DNA from 2 places in the Lentilitoribacter sp. EG35 genome. Region 2 is predicted to be linked to the other one. Evidence: predicted binding sites of a transcription regulator. Region 2 holds the regulator's gene; the other holds the start of a gene.
The links. Region 2 encodes HrcA, which represses chaperone genes, less so after heat shock. Its sites were predicted from a motif close to GTTAGCACTCNCNNNNNGNGAGTGCTAAC; they were not measured.
Positions count from the first base shown of each region.

Region 1 (10,039 bases), 340 kb from region 2:
GCCCAACCATATAATCACAGATTTTTATGGCCCCGTAAGCCGATGAGAAATCAAGCCACATGTCAGGCTGGTTTTTAAGATATTTAAGCGGTGTATGGAATGCCCAAACAAATGTATCAAAATCATCTTCTGCTGCAAGCTTATCAATATTGTCAGCTTGCGTTGCCAGCTCTGAGGGACCAAAAATAACATAGTCATACAGGTCTTTATCTTGCGCAACCTGAGTTGCATAAGTTGACTGAAGAGAATGCTCAATCTGGCGCGATGCAAATTCAGTTGTTTTGTATGTAATGCCTAGCTGGTCGAGACGTTTTGTCAAAGCTAGATATGCACGTGCCCAAAAATCAGATGTGTCGGCGGATGGATAAATCAAGGCGATTTCAATCGGTTTTTCTTGTGAAACAGAAAGCTTTACAGCATCCGCGCCGGTAGCAGCCTGCAACGCCTCGAGTGAACCTTCTTTGTTAACTTGTTCAAATAACCAATAGTCGCGATCTGCATCACCATCCATTGCTTTAAGCGGCAAATCTTGCGCCATTGCGGTGCTAGAAAATGCCAACGCACTTGTCAGCAATAAAGCCTTTAAGATATTGTATTTCATAATATTCCTCCCGTTTATGTATTATAATATGACCTGTTTGCGATCAAACAAGACCTCTTTTGGCTATCTCAAGCTTAATTGCTTGGAACACCACCTCCTGCGAACAGAAATCCCAGTATGAGTAAGACTGCAATTCCACACATTAGACCGACCCCAAGTTTTATTGTCTTAAGACCGTCGGGTGACAACAGACCAGCTAGCAGTCCACGAGCACCATCTCGATCTTTCTTCTCAAGCCAGGTGTAAAGAGCAACTGACGAAACAATTACGACCCCGGAGGCAACTGATTGCCAGAAAAACTCGATCCTCAATGTCACCAACGCATTGACCATCATCGCAAGCAACATAACACCTGCAAACGATCCGATTAATGAACCACGACCACCGAATAAAGACGTCCCTCCAACCACAACAGCTGCAATAACGTGCAAGTTGAAATAAGGTGCGGATGTCGCCTGAATAGCGTTCAGTTTTCCTGTCAACATCACGCCAGCAAGGCCAGCAGCAGCCCCCATCAAAACATAAGCATAAATGCGATGACGATCGACTGAGATACCAGTCATTTCGGCAGCTTCAGGACTGGACCCAATTGCGATTGTATATCGCCCGAAATAGGTTTTTCGGAGTAAAATGAATCCGCCGATCATGGTTGCAATACCGATAAGAACTGGCACTGGCAAGAAAAATGGAATTCGTTCACGGCCAATTGTTGTAATGAGATCTGGAAAACGAGATAGTACTAGACCCTTTGCCAGAATAAGTGCAAACCCACGATAAACCAGATCCATCGCTAAAGTGCCAATTAGATCTGGAACTTTAAGGCGTGTAATCACCAAACCGTTGATAAGACCAAGGGTGGCGCCAAACATGATACCAATAAAAACTGCAATCCAAGCCGGAAAGTCGTAAACCTTGATCGAAAACGCCATCACAATACCAGTGAGAGCCGCTACTGAACCTATAGATAAATCAATGCCTCTTTGGGTAATGACAAATGTCATTGCCATTGCCATCGGCATATAAAGTGCTGCATCCAACAGAATGATTTCCATGTTCGATGCACGGAAATAACGAGCGGGTTCCACAATACCCATGAAGATGATTACAGCGAGGATCATGGCAACCGGGCCGATAAAACCAATATAAGGTTCAATCCTATCTTTAAATGTCAGCGCTGAGTTATCTTGTATAATAGTGTTCATTGTTCTTCCCTAAAAGCGCTTAAGCTGCCGCTTCATTGACCGCGCCAACGATCATTCCCAAAATTTCTTCATTATTTGTATTCTCAGTGGTCAACACGCCGGCTTTCTTACCGCGCCTCATCACGTGAACACGGTCTGAAACTTCCATCACATCATCCAATGAATGAGAAATAAGAATAACAGCCAACCCCTGAGCCTTAAGTGTTTTTATGAGCGTTAAAGTGCGTGCTGTTTCCTGCGGGCCAAGGGCCGCAGTGGGTTCATCCATAACCAAAACACGTAAATTTGCATTATAAACTGCGCGTGCAATCGCCACAGCCTGGCGTTGACCACCCGACAGGCTGGATGTTTCGGCATCCATACTACGTAAGGTAACGCCTAAACGTTCCTTGAGCACGCGCTTGGCTTCTGAGCGCATTTTTTTATTGTCCAGAAATGTCATTCCAAAAAAGTTTCTAGTGAGTTCTGAGCCCAAAAAAAGATTGGCGGCAGGATCTAGATGATCAGCGAGCGCAAGCGTTTGATATACAGCATCAATACCAACCTTGATTGCATCGGCATGGCTATTCATCTCAAGAGGACTATCGTCGAGCGAAATAGACCCTTGAGTTGGCTGATAAACACCGGTCAAAATTTTAATAAGTGTAGATTTTCCAGCGCCGTTATCTCCAACGATTGCCAGGACTTCACCTGAATAGGCATCAAGATCAACGTCATTGAGTGCGACCACACCACCAAATTTCTTCACAATGCCACGCATTGAAATTATGGGCTTCTTCTCGACCATTATTCCTCCCAAAAGGCAACAGAAAGCCGCTTCCCAAAATACGCCACGCGCATGGGTTGAGCTTAAAATTCAACACCTTATATTTCCTCCAATTGGCCAGAACTAAAAGTTCAACGCCAATGAAAGGAATAATATGTTACCGGTAACATTTGTCAAGTGTTATCGATAACTATTGCTAAATGAGTGTGCACCAGCCCTCTTAAGACGAATGTCGCAACATGGAAACTATGTAAATTTATTTCAAATATTACGAAAATTACACTAAAGCATGTTTGCTCTAAACATGCTCATGATGGCTTTAGAGCCTTTCCAATGATAGCTTTCAATCAAGCCCATCGCGATTATCCCAATTGATTAAAGGTTGCTGCCCAATAATAGCAAATGGATTGTGGCTTCCATCATTCACATAGTAGCCAAAACGAATTTCTTCAAAATTGACAGTTTCACGAATACCGGGCATCTGAAAAATACGGCGCGTGAATCGCCAGAGAGCTGGATAATCCACCAGCCTTTTTCTTATACAACGAAAATGTGTGACATAAACCGTATCAAAACGAACTAAAGTCGCAAAGAGGCGAATATCAGCAATCGTTAAATTACTGCCAAAGAGAAAGTGCTGATCCATCAAACGATCTTCAAGATAATCCATTGTCGCAAACACGGTGTCGACTGCTTCATCATATTCTGCTTGCTGCTCCGCTTTACCTGCACGGTAAACAGCATTTGAAAGACCATTGAATATATCGCTCGTTAGGGCATCAATCTCGCTCACTAACATTTCGGGTCGTAATTCAGAACCGTGCCCAGCATGAGAAAAAGCCAAAATAATATCTGCAGATGAATTAGACAGAATCGACTGACGCTTACTATCCCAAAGCATCGGCACAGTCGCGCGACCAGTATAGTTTTTGTCTGTTACAGAGTAGAGCTGATGGGCATGTTGAATATTACTAGACCCCGTAATAGGACCATCTGGCAGCAATCCATAACCCTCAACGCGTAATCCGCCTGCCCATTGTATAAGCACATTCTCAGAAAGTTCTTTGAGAACCAGAGCAATTACTGCGCCATGTGACCATGGACAACTTGCTGAAACGACGAGAATAAACCGCCCTACATCATGCTGCAAAGCATGCAATATTTCTTGGTCAATGGTTGTATCAAGAGTACTTTCCTCTCGGCGATAAGTACCAGATACCATTGAGCGATCTGCTTCATTATCCCATTTACCATCTATCAGCATGCCCATAACAAAAATCTCGCTCCATAACTTCCCCCAATTTATTCTATTATCAGGAAAACAGAAATCAACCTTATCCAAGAGTGCCTTTTTTAGTCACGTAATAAAACAATGCCAGTGCTCAGTCAGTGCTCAGATTATCTGAAAACTTATGCCTCCATGAGAAAATGCACATAATAAAACACATTATATGCACCCATAGGGTTGCATAAACAGATAGATCAAGATATATGCAACAATATGGTTGCACATATACCTAACAGACTCTTGAAGGATGATTATTATGAAGACACAATTTCAAGGTGGCCCCAATATCGCAATGAAAGTTCCGCCACATCAATATGAAGCGACTGTAGCTTTCTATCGGGATGTGTTGCAGCTTGCAGAGCTTCCCAACCAGAATGAGGAAAGTACTGTGTTTAAATTTGGGGAAAACAATTTATGGATCGACAGCGTTAATACAGTCAGCCAAGCTGAGATTTGGCTTCAAGTTATAACAAGCAATAGTTCGGCTGCAGAAAATCATTTGAACAATGCTGGCATCTCGCGCTGCGATACTATCGAACCATTAGGAGATGAATTTGACGGGTATTGGATTTCAAATCCGGCATCTATCATTCATCTTATAGATGGCGTTGAAACACACTAATCCTCAGCGACACTTTGGGCGGGGCCATACAAGTTGCCCCGTTTTGTATTCAGGAAGATAAATAAAATGACCGATCAGATCATTCGCTCTATCCATGTAAACGTGCCCATTGAACGTTTGTGGGTTGCGGTTACAGATCATATGGAATTCGGCACATGGTTTCGAGTTACTCTAAATGACCAATTTGCGAAAGGTAAAGTCATTTACGGAAAAATGACTTTACCTGGACACGAAGGCTTGCCATTTTGGATTAGAATTGAAGCTATGGAGGAGCCAAATTATTTCAGTTTCTCTTGGCCGATAGATGAAACGATAGAACCTGATGATCCAAATATTGAGGGTAAAACAACATTAGTCACGTTCATACTAGAGCCACATAGTGGCGGCTCAAAACTCACGGTTCGCGAAAGTGGATTTGAAAAATTACCAAACCAGAGACGTCTTCAAGTTTTCCGCGATAATCAAGTCGGATGGGAATTTCAAACAGCAAATATCCAGGAGCATTTAAAGTGAGTCTTAGCCAACATCAATCATCCACGGAATTGGCAAACACATTCTCTGCTCTAGGAGATAACAGACGACTTGCTATAGTGGAGCGTTTGAAAGAAACAGATACTATGTCAATTACTTCGCTCTGTGAGGGAGTAGATGTATCCCGACAAGCGATAAGCAAACACCTTAAGGTCTTGGCCGATGCCAAAATAGTCTCTACAGAGAAAGCGGGTCGTGAAACACTCTATAAACTGGAACCCGCCCGCCTTGAGGAGGCTAATGACTATTTGGTCCATGTGGGCGCAAAGTGGGAGCTTGCTCTTCAGAGACTGAAATCTCACCTGGAATAGTTTAATTCATCAGGTCAAATTAGGCGTCGCAATCAACCCTTAATTATATAAAGTATGAAAATGTAGATTTGCAAGCGGTATACTTCAAAACATCATGTATTCACGATACGGGTTCAAACATTTGTTAATCTCTCAGAAGTTTTGCATCCTGCTGATCAATATTGGAATTACGACCGACAATAATAACAATCTACCCGCATGTGCGGCGGCAACAAACCCAGGGTTCGCTCCAATAGCTGCGCCCATAATAGCCATTGTCTCCAGTCCACCAGGTGCAAAAGCCACAAAGACATGCGTCAATGGCATTTGCACGATACCAGTTGCTGCCCAAGCTGCCACTAGTGTCAACGTTGCAGCAAGTGCTGTGCTTACCAGACCCGCAACTGCTGATTCTCGCAGTTGGGTTATGCTGATGCCTGCGAAGCGAGTACCAATCAATGCGCCGATGGCTGCCAAAGCCGGAAATGCTATCCATTGGCTCAACCCGCCAGGTGCAAACTCCGTCAAACGTGCAACAGCTCCAACAACCATGCCCGCCATTAACACTGGTGCTGATAATTTTGTAACTTTGATAATAGGTACAATTGCGACTGCACAAACTGCACAGGTAGCCGTTTGCAACAGGCTCATCTCAGTTCCTTGTGTTGGCCCTATCCCAACACCTGTCTCAACTCCGCTTAACTTAAATGCAAATGGCACGAGTAACGTTAGTGATAACAATCGAATTGATTGCACTACCGCCATTTTATCAGTTGCCAGTCTGAGATCTTCACCTAATGCAATAACGAAGCTCAAGTGACCGGGTGTGGCTGCCAGAAGCGCGGAGCGTGCGTCAGTTCGCATTATCCTTTGCAGAAATCTTTGGCCGACCAAAATCATTACTAATACCGATATTGCCAAAATGGCAAAGGCAAACGGCCACCGAGTAAGCGCTGCTATCGATTCTGGTGATATTGTCGCGCCAATTGCTATCCCGGCAAACAGGAATATTACATCCCGAACCCGCATTGGAAACTGCAAATCGATACCGGAAACACTTGCAATTGTTGTGACGATTGCCGGGCCAGTCAGCAGCGGAATTGGCATTCCTACGCCAATCGCGGTGACAGCGCCACCAACTGTAAGAGTTACTAGCAATAATAATCGGAGCATAGCAGAACGAGAGCTCATCAACAGCAGCATAATACACACTTTATCGATCGTGATGATTGCATTTCTAAATATTGACCAAATCTGTACGAACAATAAAATAAAACTCTACACATAACTCTTACCCTTCCCACGACAAATTTAGCAAAGCAAACCCGTTACATATGAATGGGTAGCTGAGGTAGTAGGCAGAGCCTTCTCACGGTTATGCAGCCAAAATCAACTAAAATTATGTCGAAAGAATCATCTCATGTTCTTGACAATTTACTCCCGAACCCCTAGATCAACTTCGCTTGGCACTCTTCGTATAAGAGTGCTAACAAATTCAAATTAATTTTGAAAACAACAATAGTCCACTCCAGTATTGAGAGATTAGGGTAGAGAAAATGGCAAACACAAATTTCCGTCCGCTAGGCGATCGCGTCGTCGTACGTCGCGTTGAGTCAGAAGCTAAAACTGCTGGCGGTATTATTATCCCAGATACAGCACAAGAAAAACCTTCCGAAGGTGAAGTCATCGCTGTTGGCGCAGGCGCACGTGACGACAAAGGTGCACTTGTTGCGCTTGAAGTTAAAGCTGGCGACAAAGTCTTGTTCGGCAAATGGTCAGGCACTGAAGTGTCTTTAGAAGGCGAAGACCTTTTGATCATGAAAGAATCTGACATCATGGGTATTTTGGGCTAAGGCTTTTTGCCTCCAATCAACCAATTCATTTAAATCTAGGGCCACTTCCACATAGATAGGAACCGCCCCAAGGAGAAAAATCATGGCTGCTAAAGAAGTTAAATTTGGCCGTTCAGCTCGCGAGAAAATGCTTAATGGTGTTGATGTTCTTGCAAATGCTGTAAAAGTTACACTTGGTCCAAAAGGCCGTAACGTTGTTATCGACAAATCTTTCGGTGCTCCACGCATCACAAAAGATGGTGTTTCAGTTGCAAAAGAAGTTGAACTTGAAGACAAGTTTGAAAACATGGGCGCACAAATGTTGCGTGAAGTTGCATCTAAAACCAATGACACTGCAGGTGATGGTACAACAACTGCAACAGTTCTTGCACAATCTATCGTTCGCGAAGGCGGCAAAGCCGTTGCTGCTGGCATGAACCCAATGGATCTAAAGCGCGGCGTTGATATGGCCGTTAAAGACGTGATTGCATCACTTGTAGATTCTGCTAAACCAATCAAAACTTCTGAAGAAGTTGCACAAGTTGGTACGATTTCTGCCAATGGCGAAGCACAAATCGGCGCTGACATTGCGGAAGCAATGCAAAAAGTTGGCAACGAAGGCGTTATCACTGTTGAAGAAGCGAAAACTGCTGAATCAGAGCTTGAAGTTGTTGAAGGTATGCAGTTCGACCGCGGTTACTTGTCACCGTACTTCGTAACGAACACTGAGAAAATGATTTCTGAACTTGAAGATTGCTATATTCTTCTTCACGAGAAAAAACTTTCTAACCTACAAGCAATGCTTCCTGTTCTTGAAGCTGTTGTTCAAACATCTAAACCACTTCTTATCATTGCTGAAGACATTGAAGGCGAAGCTCTTGCAACGCTTGTTGTTAACAAACTGCGTGGTGGTTTGAAAATTGCTGCTGTTAAAGCTCCTGGCTTTGGTGATCGTCGTAAAGCAATGCTTGAAGACATCGCTATCCTAACAGGTGGTCAAGTGATCTCTGAAGACGTTGGCATCAAGCTTGAAAATGTTACTTTGGACATGATGGGTACTGCTAAACGCGTAAACATCACAAAAGAAAACACAATCATCGTTGATGGCGCTGGTCAAAAAGCTGAAATCGAAGGCCGCGTGTCACAGATCAAAGCTCAAATCGAAGAAACTACTTCTGATTACGACAAAGAAAAACTTCAAGAGCGTCTAGCTAAACTAGCTGGTGGTGTTGCAGTTATCCGTGTTGGTGGTTCAACAGAAGTTGAAGTTAAAGAACGTAAAGACCGTGTTGATGATGCATTGAATGCAACACGTGCTGCTGTTCAAGAAGGTATCGTCCCTGGTGGCGGAACTGCGCTTCTTCGCGCATCTGCTGGTATTTCTGCTAAGGGTGAAAACTCTGACCAAGAAGCTGGTATCAACATCGTTCGTCGTGCACTACAAGCACCTGCTCGTCAGATTGCTGAAAATGCTGGCGATGAAGCATCTGTTGTTGTTGGTAAAATCCTCGACGAAAACAATGCTACATACGGCTACAACGCTCAAACTAGCGAATATGGCGACATGATTTCCATGGGTATTGTTGATCCGGTTAAAGTTGTTCGTACAGCTCTTCAGGATGCAGCATCAGTTGCCGGTCTATTGATCACAACAGAAGCAATGATTGCTGAAATTCCACAAGAAGCTGCGGCAGGTCCTGGTGGAATGCCAGACATGGGCGGCATGGGTGGAATGGGCGGCATGATGTAAGTCATTCGTCTATATAGACTATTCTACTTTAAAGGGCGTCCATTTGGTCGCCCTTTTTTATTGATTTACATTTTTCAACCCGCAACGACAATCAATTAAAGAATTCAGAATTAACTCTAAATTAACAATATATTTGATACTTCGTTCAACGGTTGCTATCTTATGGTTGTATTCGGGAGGATTAAACCTCCCTCCGACGCTAAATAGCGCCATCTGATAAATGAGCTCTTGGAAAGTCTAAAAGATTTAGAACTTTTCATTGGCAGACTTCAGTTATTGAATACATGTTCATTTCAAGAAATTGGGTCTGGGGCAGTGGTTCGTGTTTAAAGTATCGAGTAAAAGCTCGCTGTTAACATTACAGCCACATACTGCTAGTCTCCAGAACATCGATCTGGAACTGCTAGCGAACTATTGCCAAATCGAAGATTGGTACGCGTCTGCGGAATCAGGTATTTTTACGCTTGGCGACTTGTCGTCCTATCAACACAATATCTCCTCCTCTTGCGGCTTACTTCCGCTTATCAATAGTTATACACCTGAAGATAGAGACCGTATTACCGAAATTTTTGATGTTGTTTGCGCGCAGAATTCAACTTTTTCGTACTCAACCACAATTATTGGCACTGATGGACACGAACAACCGGTTGTAGTCATCGGGGAGTCCATCATCGAGAACGTGTCCGAAGCGATTATAAAAGGTGTGTTTATATTCCCGCATTTTCACAAAGAACCCGCGCAAAAATTCAGACAGTAAAGTTGCATAGTACTGTTCAGTCAGAATATTGATTAATTATGAGTAACGGGAAATATGGTGCTCATCTTCCTATAAAGATCGGTATCTTTCGCTTTGGATTGTTTTGAAGCGATGAAGCAAGCCTCTGATTTTAGAATGACACCATCATCCAAAACTCGCAGATGATTGGCCTTCAAGGTTGAGCCGGTCGATGTAATATCAACTATGATATCCGCCGTTCCCGCAGCAGGCGCTCCCTCTGTCGCACCAAGACTTTCCACAATTCTATAAAGCTGAATACCGTGGGTCGATGAGAAAAAATCTCGCGTAAGTTGCCAATATTTTGTTGCGATGGACAATCTACGCCCATGCTTTTGGCGAAAGCCCGTGGCCACATCACCAAGATCGGCCATTGTTGTCA
Region 1 is NZ_JBFNGQ010000002.1:36,025-46,063, forward strand. Features, by position in the region: gene AB2J24_RS04070 (substrate-binding domain-containing protein) at 1-601, opposite strand, end outside; gene AB2J24_RS04075 (ABC transporter permease) at 676-1,803, opposite strand; gene AB2J24_RS04080 (ATP-binding cassette domain-containing protein) at 1,823-2,590, opposite strand; gene AB2J24_RS04085 (glutathione S-transferase C-terminal domain-containing protein) at 2,913-3,839, opposite strand; gene AB2J24_RS04090 (hypothetical protein) at 4,114-4,479, shown strand; gene AB2J24_RS04095 (SRPBCC family protein) at 4,546-4,992, shown strand; gene AB2J24_RS04100 (ArsR/SmtB family transcription factor) at 4,989-5,321, shown strand; gene AB2J24_RS04105 (AbrB family transcriptional regulator) at 5,454-6,491, opposite strand; gene groES (co-chaperone GroES) at 6,857-7,153, shown strand; gene groL (chaperonin GroEL) at 7,236-8,882, shown strand; gene AB2J24_RS04120 (hypothetical protein) at 9,205-9,639, shown strand; gene hisG (ATP phosphoribosyltransferase) at 9,672-10,039, opposite strand, start outside.
Region 1: a site for HrcA is predicted at 6,763-6,791, ahead of groES (co-chaperone GroES). Genes of this name have one in related genera too.

Region 2 (10,039 bases):
TTTCACGTGCGATAATCTTGCCACCAATTGCTGCCTGCACCGGAATTTGGAACATATGCTGTGGGATCAAATCTTTAAGCTTCTCGCACATGGCACGCCCGCGTTTTTCAGCAGATGATCTATGAACCAAAATTGACAAGGCATCGACAGGTTCTGCATTGACTAAAATTGACAGTTTGACCAAGTTGCCCTCGCGGTGATCATCAATCTTATAATCAAAGCTTGCATAGCCCTTTGAGATTGATTTCAAACGATCATAAAAATCAAACACGACCTCATTGAGTGGCAAATCATAGCTCACCATCGCACGGGTGCCCACATAAGTGAGGTCCGTTTGCAATCCACGGCGCTCTTGGCACAGTTTCAAAATTGGACCCAGATATTCATCTGGCGTCATGATGGTTGCCTTGATCCAGGGCTCCCTGATTGACGTGATATGCATAACATCCGGCATATCAGCCGGATTGTGCAACTCGATGACTTTGCCATCAAACATTTCCAGCTCGTAAACCACTGATGGTGCGGTTGCAATCAGGTCAAGATCAAATTCGCGCTCTAGCCGCTCCTGAATAATCTCCAGATGCAAAAGACCCAAGAAACCACAACGGAAACCAAATCCCAATGCGGCTGATGATTCCATTTCAAACGCAAAGGACGCATCATTTAATCGCAGCTTACCCATTGCGCTACGAAGATCATCAAAATCAGCTGCGTCAACCGGAAATAGGCCGCAGAATACGACTGGTTGAGCCGGTTTAAAACCGGGTAAAATATCAGTGGTCGGACGTTTATCTTCAGTAATCGTATCACCAACACGTGTATCGGCAACTTCCTTAATGGAAGCTGTGATAAACCCGATTTCACCAGGCCCAAGCTCATCAACCGTTACCAGTTTGGGAGTAATAATACCAACCCGGTCGACGGGATATCTAGCATCGGTTCCGATCAAACGAATAACCTGACCTTTTTTCAAGGTTCCATCAATCACGCGTACCAAAACGATAACACCAAGATAGGTATCATACCAACTATCGACGAGAAGTGCTTTTAGCGGATCATCGGGAGAACCACCTTCTGGGGGTGGTAAGCGATCGACAATTGCTTCTAAAACTTCAGGAACACCAACACCCGTCTTCGCTGAAATCATAAGAGCATCACTGGCATCAAGACCGATGACTTCTTCAATTTGTTCGCGAATACGCTCTGGTTCGGCAGCGGGCAAATCTACCTTATTCAAAACTGGAACAATCTCATGATCTGCATCAAGAGCTGTGTAAACATTGGCAAGCGTTTGAGCTTCAACACCTTGCGATGCATCCACAACAAGCAGTGAGCCTTCAACAGCCGTCAAAGATCGCGATACTTCATAGGCAAAATCGACATGCCCTGGTGTGTCGATCAAATTAAGCACATATTCTTCGCCATTATTTGCTTTGTAATGCAAACGAACAGTTTGTGCTTTGATCGTAATGCCGCGCTCTTTTTCGATGTCCATACTATCGAGAACTTGGGCTGACATTTCGCGATCTGTCAGCCCTTCACAGGCTTGGATCAAGCGGTCAGCAAGTGTGGATTTACCATGATCGATATGTGCAACAATCGAGAAATTTCGGATATGTGATAAAGATGTTGTCATAACAAGCGATTTAGAGTGCAAAGCCGCAAGAAGCAAGCTTGTTTTGCCTGTGCAGTTGCGAAAGCGATCCAAATTTAGAACTTAGCGCAGATTTGATTGCACTTGGCACAGGGTTTGGCTAAACAAACCACCGAACAGGAAACACCAATATGATACATATTCTGGTAGATGCAGACGCTTGCCCGGTTAAAGAAGAAATTTACAAAGTCGCAGAACGGTATCAAATTCCGGCGCAGGTCGTCAGTAACAGTCACTTTCGAATCCCTGACGATCCACTCTTCAAACGCGTCGTAGTTAGCGACAAATTTGATGCCGCCGATGATTATATTGCAGATGAGGCCAACGAATATTCGATTGTAATTACCTCTGATATACTGCTGGCTGAACGATCTATCGAAAAACGCGCGACCGTACTTTCACCCACTGGCAAACCGTTTACTGAAAATTCCATCGGTATGGCTGTTGCAACACGATCCATCATGGCGGATTTACGTGCTGGCGGTGAGCAAGTCGGGGGGCCTGCGCCGTTCTCCAAAAAAGATAGATCGCGATTTTTATCGTTACTTGACTTAACAATCGTACAAATGAAACGACGAAGTTAACGGTTAAGCAACGCCATTCCATTGAAACTCCCCATTCGGCCCAAGTTTAGCAAATGGATTGAATGCAATTTCCCATATATGGCCATCTGGATCAGTAAAACATCCTGAATACCCACCCCAAAATGCCTTTTGCGCTGGCTTTGTAATTGAAGCACCATTCTTCTCGGCTAAATTGATCATATCGTCAACTTCCGGTTCGGTTGAAACATTGTAAGCCAAAGTGACTGCGGAATGACCGGTGCGATCTACTGATATCCCCGCATCTTCTGCCAACTTCTCCCAAGGATAAAGAGCAAGTGCCATGGAAATCAAATCATAGGCAATAATTTCTTCAGTTTCCGGCGATGAGGCTGCCTTCCATCCAAGCCCATCGTAAAAAGCCTTGGAGCGGGCAAGATCCGCAACACCGAGTGTAACAATACTAAGTCTTTGTTCCATAGTTATAAGCCCATCTTTTTGAGTAGATTTTGACTGGGGAAACATGTTTGCTTTATTCGCTTCTTCTGTTGCCAATCGCCAATCGAACGACGTGTTTTGTACCCAGGTAAGCCATCAGCTCCACCGACATCATAACCCTGCATCTCAAGCCTTTGTTGAATCTTACGAATATCAGATCGGTACATGACTTTTTGATTTGCCCATTTGGTTTTAAAGCTGCCCATTCCAAAGCCAATTCGATCGGCAAGATTTCCAATAAACAATGCATAATTGTCAGAATTATTGTACTTTTTTATCACATAAAAGTTGGGCGTAACGATGAACTCTGGCCCCCAGATGCCCGCCGGCAATATCAGCATACCTGCTTGCGACATCTCCAATGTCGGAAATGGTCTTCCGCTGATCCGCAATATCCCTTCTTGTGCCCAAGACTTGATAGGTTTGGCCATATCCGGGCCCTCACGGGCACAATTTGCATCTGCTGGCAATGAAACTTCAAAACCCCAATCGCGATTTGATTGCCAACCACTTTGCTTTAGATAATTTGCTATCGAAGCAAGCGCGTCCGGCGTTGATGACCAGATGTTACGCTTGCCGTCCCCATCAAAATCCACTGCAAATTGGAGGTAACTTGACGGCATAAATTGCGGTTGGCCCATGGCACCGGCCCATGAACTTTTCATCTTTGCGGCTGATACATCACCACTCTGAATGATCTTCATTGCGGCAATCAGTTCTTTTTGAAAGAACTCCCTACGATCCGAAAGAAAAGCCCGTGTTGCGAGAACTCGTACAACCGAGTGGGGGATTGATGCACGACCATAGCCCGATTCACGCCCCCAAATTGCGAGGATAATACCTGCGGGAACACCATATTTTTGTTCAATACGCTGCAAGGTTTTTTGGTGTTTGACCAATAGAGAGTTGCCGATGCTGGCAAGACCCTGCATTCGTTTTTCATTAAAATAATTGGCGGGAGAACGAAATTCCGCTTGCGTCTGTTTTTGTTTTTTCTGCTTCGCACCAGGCAAAGTTAACCCAGGTAATTTTAAATCAAGCTGAACACCTGACATTGCACGTTTAAAGGTACGATTTGATATTCCTGCAGACTTTGTTGCTCTTTTCAAATCAGTCTGCGCCCAAGTCGCAAACTGTTTATCCAGTGACTGCGCACCCGCATGGAGAGGAAGAAAACAAAGGAGGAAGACAAATATACTAAATTGAATCTTCGTCATATTAAGCTCCTAAATCAAAAGGAAGTTCTAGATCGTACTGCCGCTGTGAGCGTTCCCTCATCCAGATAATCAAGTTCACCACCCACAGGAACACCGTGTGCGAGACGAGTTACTTTCACATCAAGTCCGCTTAACTGATCTGTAATATAATGGGCTGTTGTCTGCCCCTCGACCGTAGCATTTACAGCGATCACCAATTCCGAGATACCGTCTTGCTCAACACGATCTACAAGTTCCCGAATTGTTAAATCTTCTGGCCCTATTCCATCTAATGGTGAAAGAGTGCCACCAAGAACGTGATATTTAACATTCATCACTTCTGCACGCTCTAACGCCCAAAGATCAGAAACATCTTCAACGACTATAAGTGTTTTGACATCACGTCTTGGGTCTTGGCAGATTGTACACGGGTTTGAGGTATCCACATTACCGCATGTAGAACAGATAACCACATTGTCAAAAGCCTCTCCCATCGCGCCTGCGAGAGGCCCGAGAAGTTGATCTTTTTTCTTGATAAGATGCAAGGCAGCACGTCTTGCCGAGCGCGGCCCAAGACCGGGCACACGCGCTAAAAGCTGAATAAGCTTCTCAATTTCTGGACCAGTTACTCGTTTTACCATAATCAAGTTTTAGGCGATTCGAGTCGTCTCGTCTCTTAAAAAAATTGTTTTAGAAGGGAAGTTTCATGCCCGGAGGAATTGGCAGGCCTTCTGTTAGTGCAGCTGTTTTTTCTGCTGCCATCGCATCAGCCTTACCTTTGGCATCATTGTGAGCTGCCAGAATCAAATCTTCAAGGATTTCGCCCTCTCCATCGACAATAAGCGAAGGATCGATAGCAAGGCCCATCATAATGCCTTTGCCATTAAGCGTTACTTTGACCAAATCACCGCCAGAAGAGCCTTCGACTTCCATCGCTGCAATCTCTTCTTGCATCGTACCCATCTTCTCTTGCAGTTCTTTTACTTTACCCATCATTCCCATGATGTCTTTCATTTCAAACTCCTAATTATTACTTTGAGGACCTTACTCTGGTAAGTCCGTATTATCGTCTATGCTGTCTGGAGAGATATCACCATCTTCGGTCTCACTAAAATGAAAATCATCATCCTGAATGGCAATTCTAACATTTGTTATGCGTGCGCCAGGGTACTTCTTCAATATGGCAGCAACATCCTTATCTTCACGTGCATCTGTAACAAGCGCTTCTTGCTTTTCAGATTCTAATTCAGCAAGTGTTGGTCCGCCTGCGTCACGATTGAGCCCGACAATCCATTTAACGCCCGTCCACTTCTTCAATTTATCGATCAACTCACCAGGTAGGGTCGGCGACCCCTGTTCGGTAAGGCTAATTTCTAGTCGACCAGGCTCAATACTAACTAAACGGACGTGATTTCTAATTTGGATCTTTGTCGTAACATCGCGATGTTGATCTGCAAGTGCGACTAAATCTTCCAAACTTTCAATTTTAACACTTGGAAGTTCAGGTTCAGACACGACCAACGGTTGCGGATTGGGATTATCGATTGCATGAAGCATTATACCTCGTGAATCATTAGTCCCATTAGCCAACATAACCGTTGGTGCATCTCCAGAATTTTGATTACTTTGTGGTTCAGAACTTTGTGGCGTTGTTTTTGCAGATTGAACTGCCCCACCATTGGAACCATAACCCGCTGGAACTGGTGCCCCACCGTTAGTTTGGCTTTGTTCGGACGCTGTAACAATCTTCGCAAGGTCTTCCGGGCTAGGTAGATGTGCAGAATGTGCAATACGTATGAGCGCCATTTCCGCTGATGCAAATGGTCGATTTGATGCTGTTGTTTCTGAAATTGCTTTCAACAACATTTGCCATGTCCGTGATAATATAGGTGTCGATAAAACCTTGCCAAACTCAGCACCACGTGTTCGTTCAACCTCAGTAAGCGCTGTATCATCCTTAGCGGCTGGTGCGTATTTTAATCGTGTCACAGTATGGGTAAAATCGGCTAAATCCGTCAGTACGACAAGTGGATTTGCGCCCGCATCATATTGCGCTTTAAATTCCTCGAGAGCCTTTGCAATCTCGCCTTTCATGAGAAAATCAAACAGATCAGCAATACGCGTTCGATCTGCCAGACCGAGCATTGAGCGCACAGCTTCTGCTTCAACTTTACCGCTACCATGTGCAATCGCCTGATCCATGAGCGAAAGACCATCGCGAGCAGACCCTTCGGCTGCGCGAGAAATAAGTGCGAGTGACTCATCATCAATCTCCACGCCTTCCTTTCCGGCAATCATCTTAAAATGACCAGAAAGATCGCTAGCATCAATCCGGCGCAGATCAAAACGCTGACAACGGGAAAGAACAGTGATTGGGACCTTCCGAATTTCCGTCGTCGCAAAGATAAACTTTACATGTTCCGGTGGTTCTTCAAGTGTCTTAAGCAGGCCATTGAAAGCCTGAGTAGACAGCATATGAACCTCATCGATAATATAGATTTTATAACGAGCAGAGATAGGCTTATAGCGAACCTGTTCAATTATTTCACGAATATCGTCGATACCCGTGTGAGAGGCCGCATCCATCTCGACCACATCAACATGACGGCCATCCATGATCGCCTGACAATGTTCGCCGAGCTCTTGAATATCTATTGTAGGCTGGTCAATACCATCTTTTTGATAGTTAAGCGCGCGCGCAAGAATACGAGCGGTTGTGGTTTTACCCACCCCGCGAACACCTGTCAGCATCCAGGCTTGCGCAATTCTCCCTGATGAGAATGCATTTGTGAGCGTGCGAACCATCGGGTTTTGCCCGACAAGGTCCGAGAAGTCTTTTGGTCGATATTTCCGCGCCAATACGCGATATTCGGTTTCGCTGCTCAACCTAAATAACCCTGTTTAAATGCTTCGCTTTATATCCCTAGAAAAACTATTAGCAGGCCGCTAATTTTATTCAAAGCGATTCCGGGCGATTCCGGAAATTAGTCCTGTTATAAGTTTACTTTTTCTGCATCAGGCGTGAAACAAGTTGGGCGGTATAATCCACCACCGGCACCACACGAGAATAATTTAGCCTTGTCGGACCAATAATACCCACAGCACCTAAAACGCGTTCACCCTCATCTTTGAGCGGCGCAAAAATCAAAGATGATCCAGAAAGCGAAAACAATTTATTTTCGGACCCAATAAATATGCGAACACCTGAACCTGTTTCTGCTAAATTCATCAAATCAATCAGGCTTTCCTTCTTCTCAAGGTCATCAAAAAGCATTCGAACACGGTCTAACTCTTCATCTGCTCCGACATTCTCTAACAGTTTTGATCGACCACGAACAATCAAACGACCGGGCGAACCTTCATCTTCTGCGTCTGCCCAAACAGCTAAGCCACGTTCAACCAAGCCACTGGAGAGCGTGTCTAACTCGCTGCGAATGGTATTTCGCAATCCTTCCAGCTTATTGCGTACTTCAGAGAAAGTTCGACCTGCCAAATGCGCGTTCAAGAAATTGCTGGCTTCCACCAATTGCGAAGAAGTGGTGCCTGCGGGCAAATCGATAACCCGATTTTCAACACGATCACCTTCGCCAACAATTACTGCGAGTGCCTTTGTGGGTTCAAGTCGAATGAATTCAATATGCTTAATTGCACCATCGCTTTTTGCAGCCATAACCAAACCAGCACCGCTTGAAACACCAGAGAGCAACTTACTTGCCTCTGTCAGAAGTCCTTCTATGGGCTGTCCGACATTTGTTGGTACTTGTTGCTCAATTTGTTCGCGCTCCTCGGGTTGCAAATCACCCACTTGCATGAATGAATCCACAAAAAACCGAAGACCTAAATCCGTAGGCATTCTCCCTGCACTTACATGCGGAGAATATATCAGGCCTAACTCTTCCAGATCACTCATCACATTGCGTACAGAGGCTGGTGATATCGCCATAGGAAGCATCTTTGATAAATTCCGAGAACCAAGCGGCTCGCCTGAACCCAGATAGGTTTCAACGATACTTCTAAATACATCGCGCGAGCGATCATCAAGATCTTTCAAATTTCTATCGAGCCGACCGACCCGCTCCAACCAATAAAACAACAAAGACTTTTACTTCTTTAAATTATATAGAGTGTTCAAGCATATTCTACTAGAATTTTAAGCTCTTTTCCTTTGCATGCGCCATTAACAAAGGCTAGATATCTCGTTAAGAATCAAATTAGTCACATCGGAGAATTGAATGCGTCCTTCAGGAAGAAAAACAGACCAGATGCGAGACGTCTCTTTTGAGCGCGGCTTTTCAAAACATGCTGAAGGATCTTGCCTTGTGAAATTCGGTGATACGCATGTGCTTTGCACAGCCAGCTTGGAAGAGCGCGTTCCACCGTGGCTTCGAAATGGTGGAAAAGGCTGGGTTACTGCTGAATATGGTATGCTCCCGCGCTCAACTGGTGATCGAATGCGCCGCGAAGCATCTTCTGGCAAACAAAGTGGCCGCACGCAAGAAATTCAACGTCTTATCGGACGTTCACTACGCGCAGTTGTTGATCTTGAAGCATTAGGCGAACGCCAAATCTCTCTTGATTGCGACGTCATTCAAGCGGATGGCGGCACACGTACGGCTTCAATCACCGGCGCATGGATTGCTTTGCATGACTGCCTTAAATGGATGGAAGAGCGCAACATGGTGAAAACCGATCGTGTTCTAAAGGATCATGTCGCAGCGATTTCCTGCGGCATTTTTGCTGGCCAACCGGTCTCAGATTTGGATTATCTGGAAGATTCCGCGGCTGACACGGATGCAAACTTTGTTATGACTGGTTCAGGCGGGATTGTTGAAATTCAAGGTACGGCGGAAGCTGACCCATTTTCCGAAGAAGAGTTCGGGCAACTTATGGGTCTTGCAAAATCCAGCATCTCCGACCTCGTTAATTTGCAAAAAGAATGCATTAAGTAGGATTGAATAATGCGCAAGTTTGAAGGCAAAAAAATTGTCCTAGCGACCCATAATGAAGGAAAGCTTCGTGAAATTCGCGATCTTATCGGACCGTTGGGCATAGACGTTGTTTCTGCAGGTGAACTTGGACTTCCTGAACCTGCGGAAAACGGCACGACATTTGAGGAAAATGCAGCGACAAAGGCAGATGCCGCCTCTATGGCAACTGGCCTGGTTGCACTTTCTGATGATTCAGGGCTAGTGGTCGATGCACTTGATGGTGATCCCGGCGTTTACACTGCCGATTGGGCTGAAACAGAAGATGGCACCCGCGACTTTGACCTTGCGATGAAGAAGGTTGAAGATGCGCTGCAAGCCAAAGCTGTTTCAGACCCGAAAGAACGCACAGGGCGATTTGTCAGCGTTTTATGCATGCGTTGGCCTGACGGACACCGAGAGTTTTTCCGCGGGGAAGCCGAAGGTCATCTAACATGGCCACCTCGTGGAACATCCGGTTTTGGCTATGATCCGGTGTTTGTGCCTAATGGTTTTGATACAACGTTTGGTGAAATGACCGCCGAGGAAAAACATGGATGGAAACCAGGTGATAAAACAGCTTTATCTCATCGTGCGCGCGCATTTAAGTTTTTTGCTGAAACTTGCCTAGGTGTTTAAGGGGCAAAGATATGCCCTCATTATCCCAATCATTACTTGATCAAACATCTGGATTTGGTATCTACGTTCATTGGCCATTTTGCGCCGCTAAATGCCCCTATTGCGATTTCAATTCCCATGTGAGGCATCAAAAAATCGACCAAAAGCGGTTTATAAAAGCTTTTGAGCAGGAACTTGAGCATAATCGTGAACTATCGGGTGCGCGAACTGTCACAAGTATCTTTCTTGGTGGAGGTACACCATCTTTAATGGATCCTGACACAGTCGATGCAATCTTGTCACAGATCCACAACCTTTGGGATGTGCCGAGCGATATAGAAATCACGATGGAGGCAAACCCATCTAGTGTTGAAGCAAGCCGTTTTCGTGGATACCATGACGCTGGCGTCAATCGGGTTTCAATGGGTGTGCAGGCGCTCAATGATCGGGATTTAAAATTCTTGGGAAGGCTGCATTCAGTAGAGGATGCAAAGGAAGCTATAAATCTAGCACGTGAGATTTTTCCGCGTATGTCATTTGACCTCATTTATGGTCGTCCAAACCAGA
Region 2 is NZ_JBFNGQ010000002.1:380,184-390,222, forward strand. Features, by position in the region: gene lepA (translation elongation factor 4) at 1-1,636, opposite strand, end outside; gene AB2J24_RS05700 (YaiI/YqxD family protein) at 1,786-2,238, shown strand; gene AB2J24_RS05705 (VOC family protein) at 2,242-2,676, opposite strand; gene AB2J24_RS05710 (lytic murein transglycosylase) at 2,679-3,911, opposite strand; gene recR (recombination mediator RecR) at 3,926-4,531, opposite strand; gene AB2J24_RS05720 (YbaB/EbfC family nucleoid-associated protein) at 4,581-4,904, opposite strand; gene AB2J24_RS05725 (DNA polymerase III subunit gamma/tau) at 4,935-6,776, opposite strand; gene hrcA (heat-inducible transcriptional repressor HrcA) at 6,892-7,941, opposite strand; gene rph (ribonuclease PH) at 8,123-8,839, shown strand; gene rdgB (RdgB/HAM1 family non-canonical purine NTP pyrophosphatase) at 8,849-9,493, shown strand; gene hemW (radical SAM family heme chaperone HemW) at 9,505-10,039, shown strand, end outside.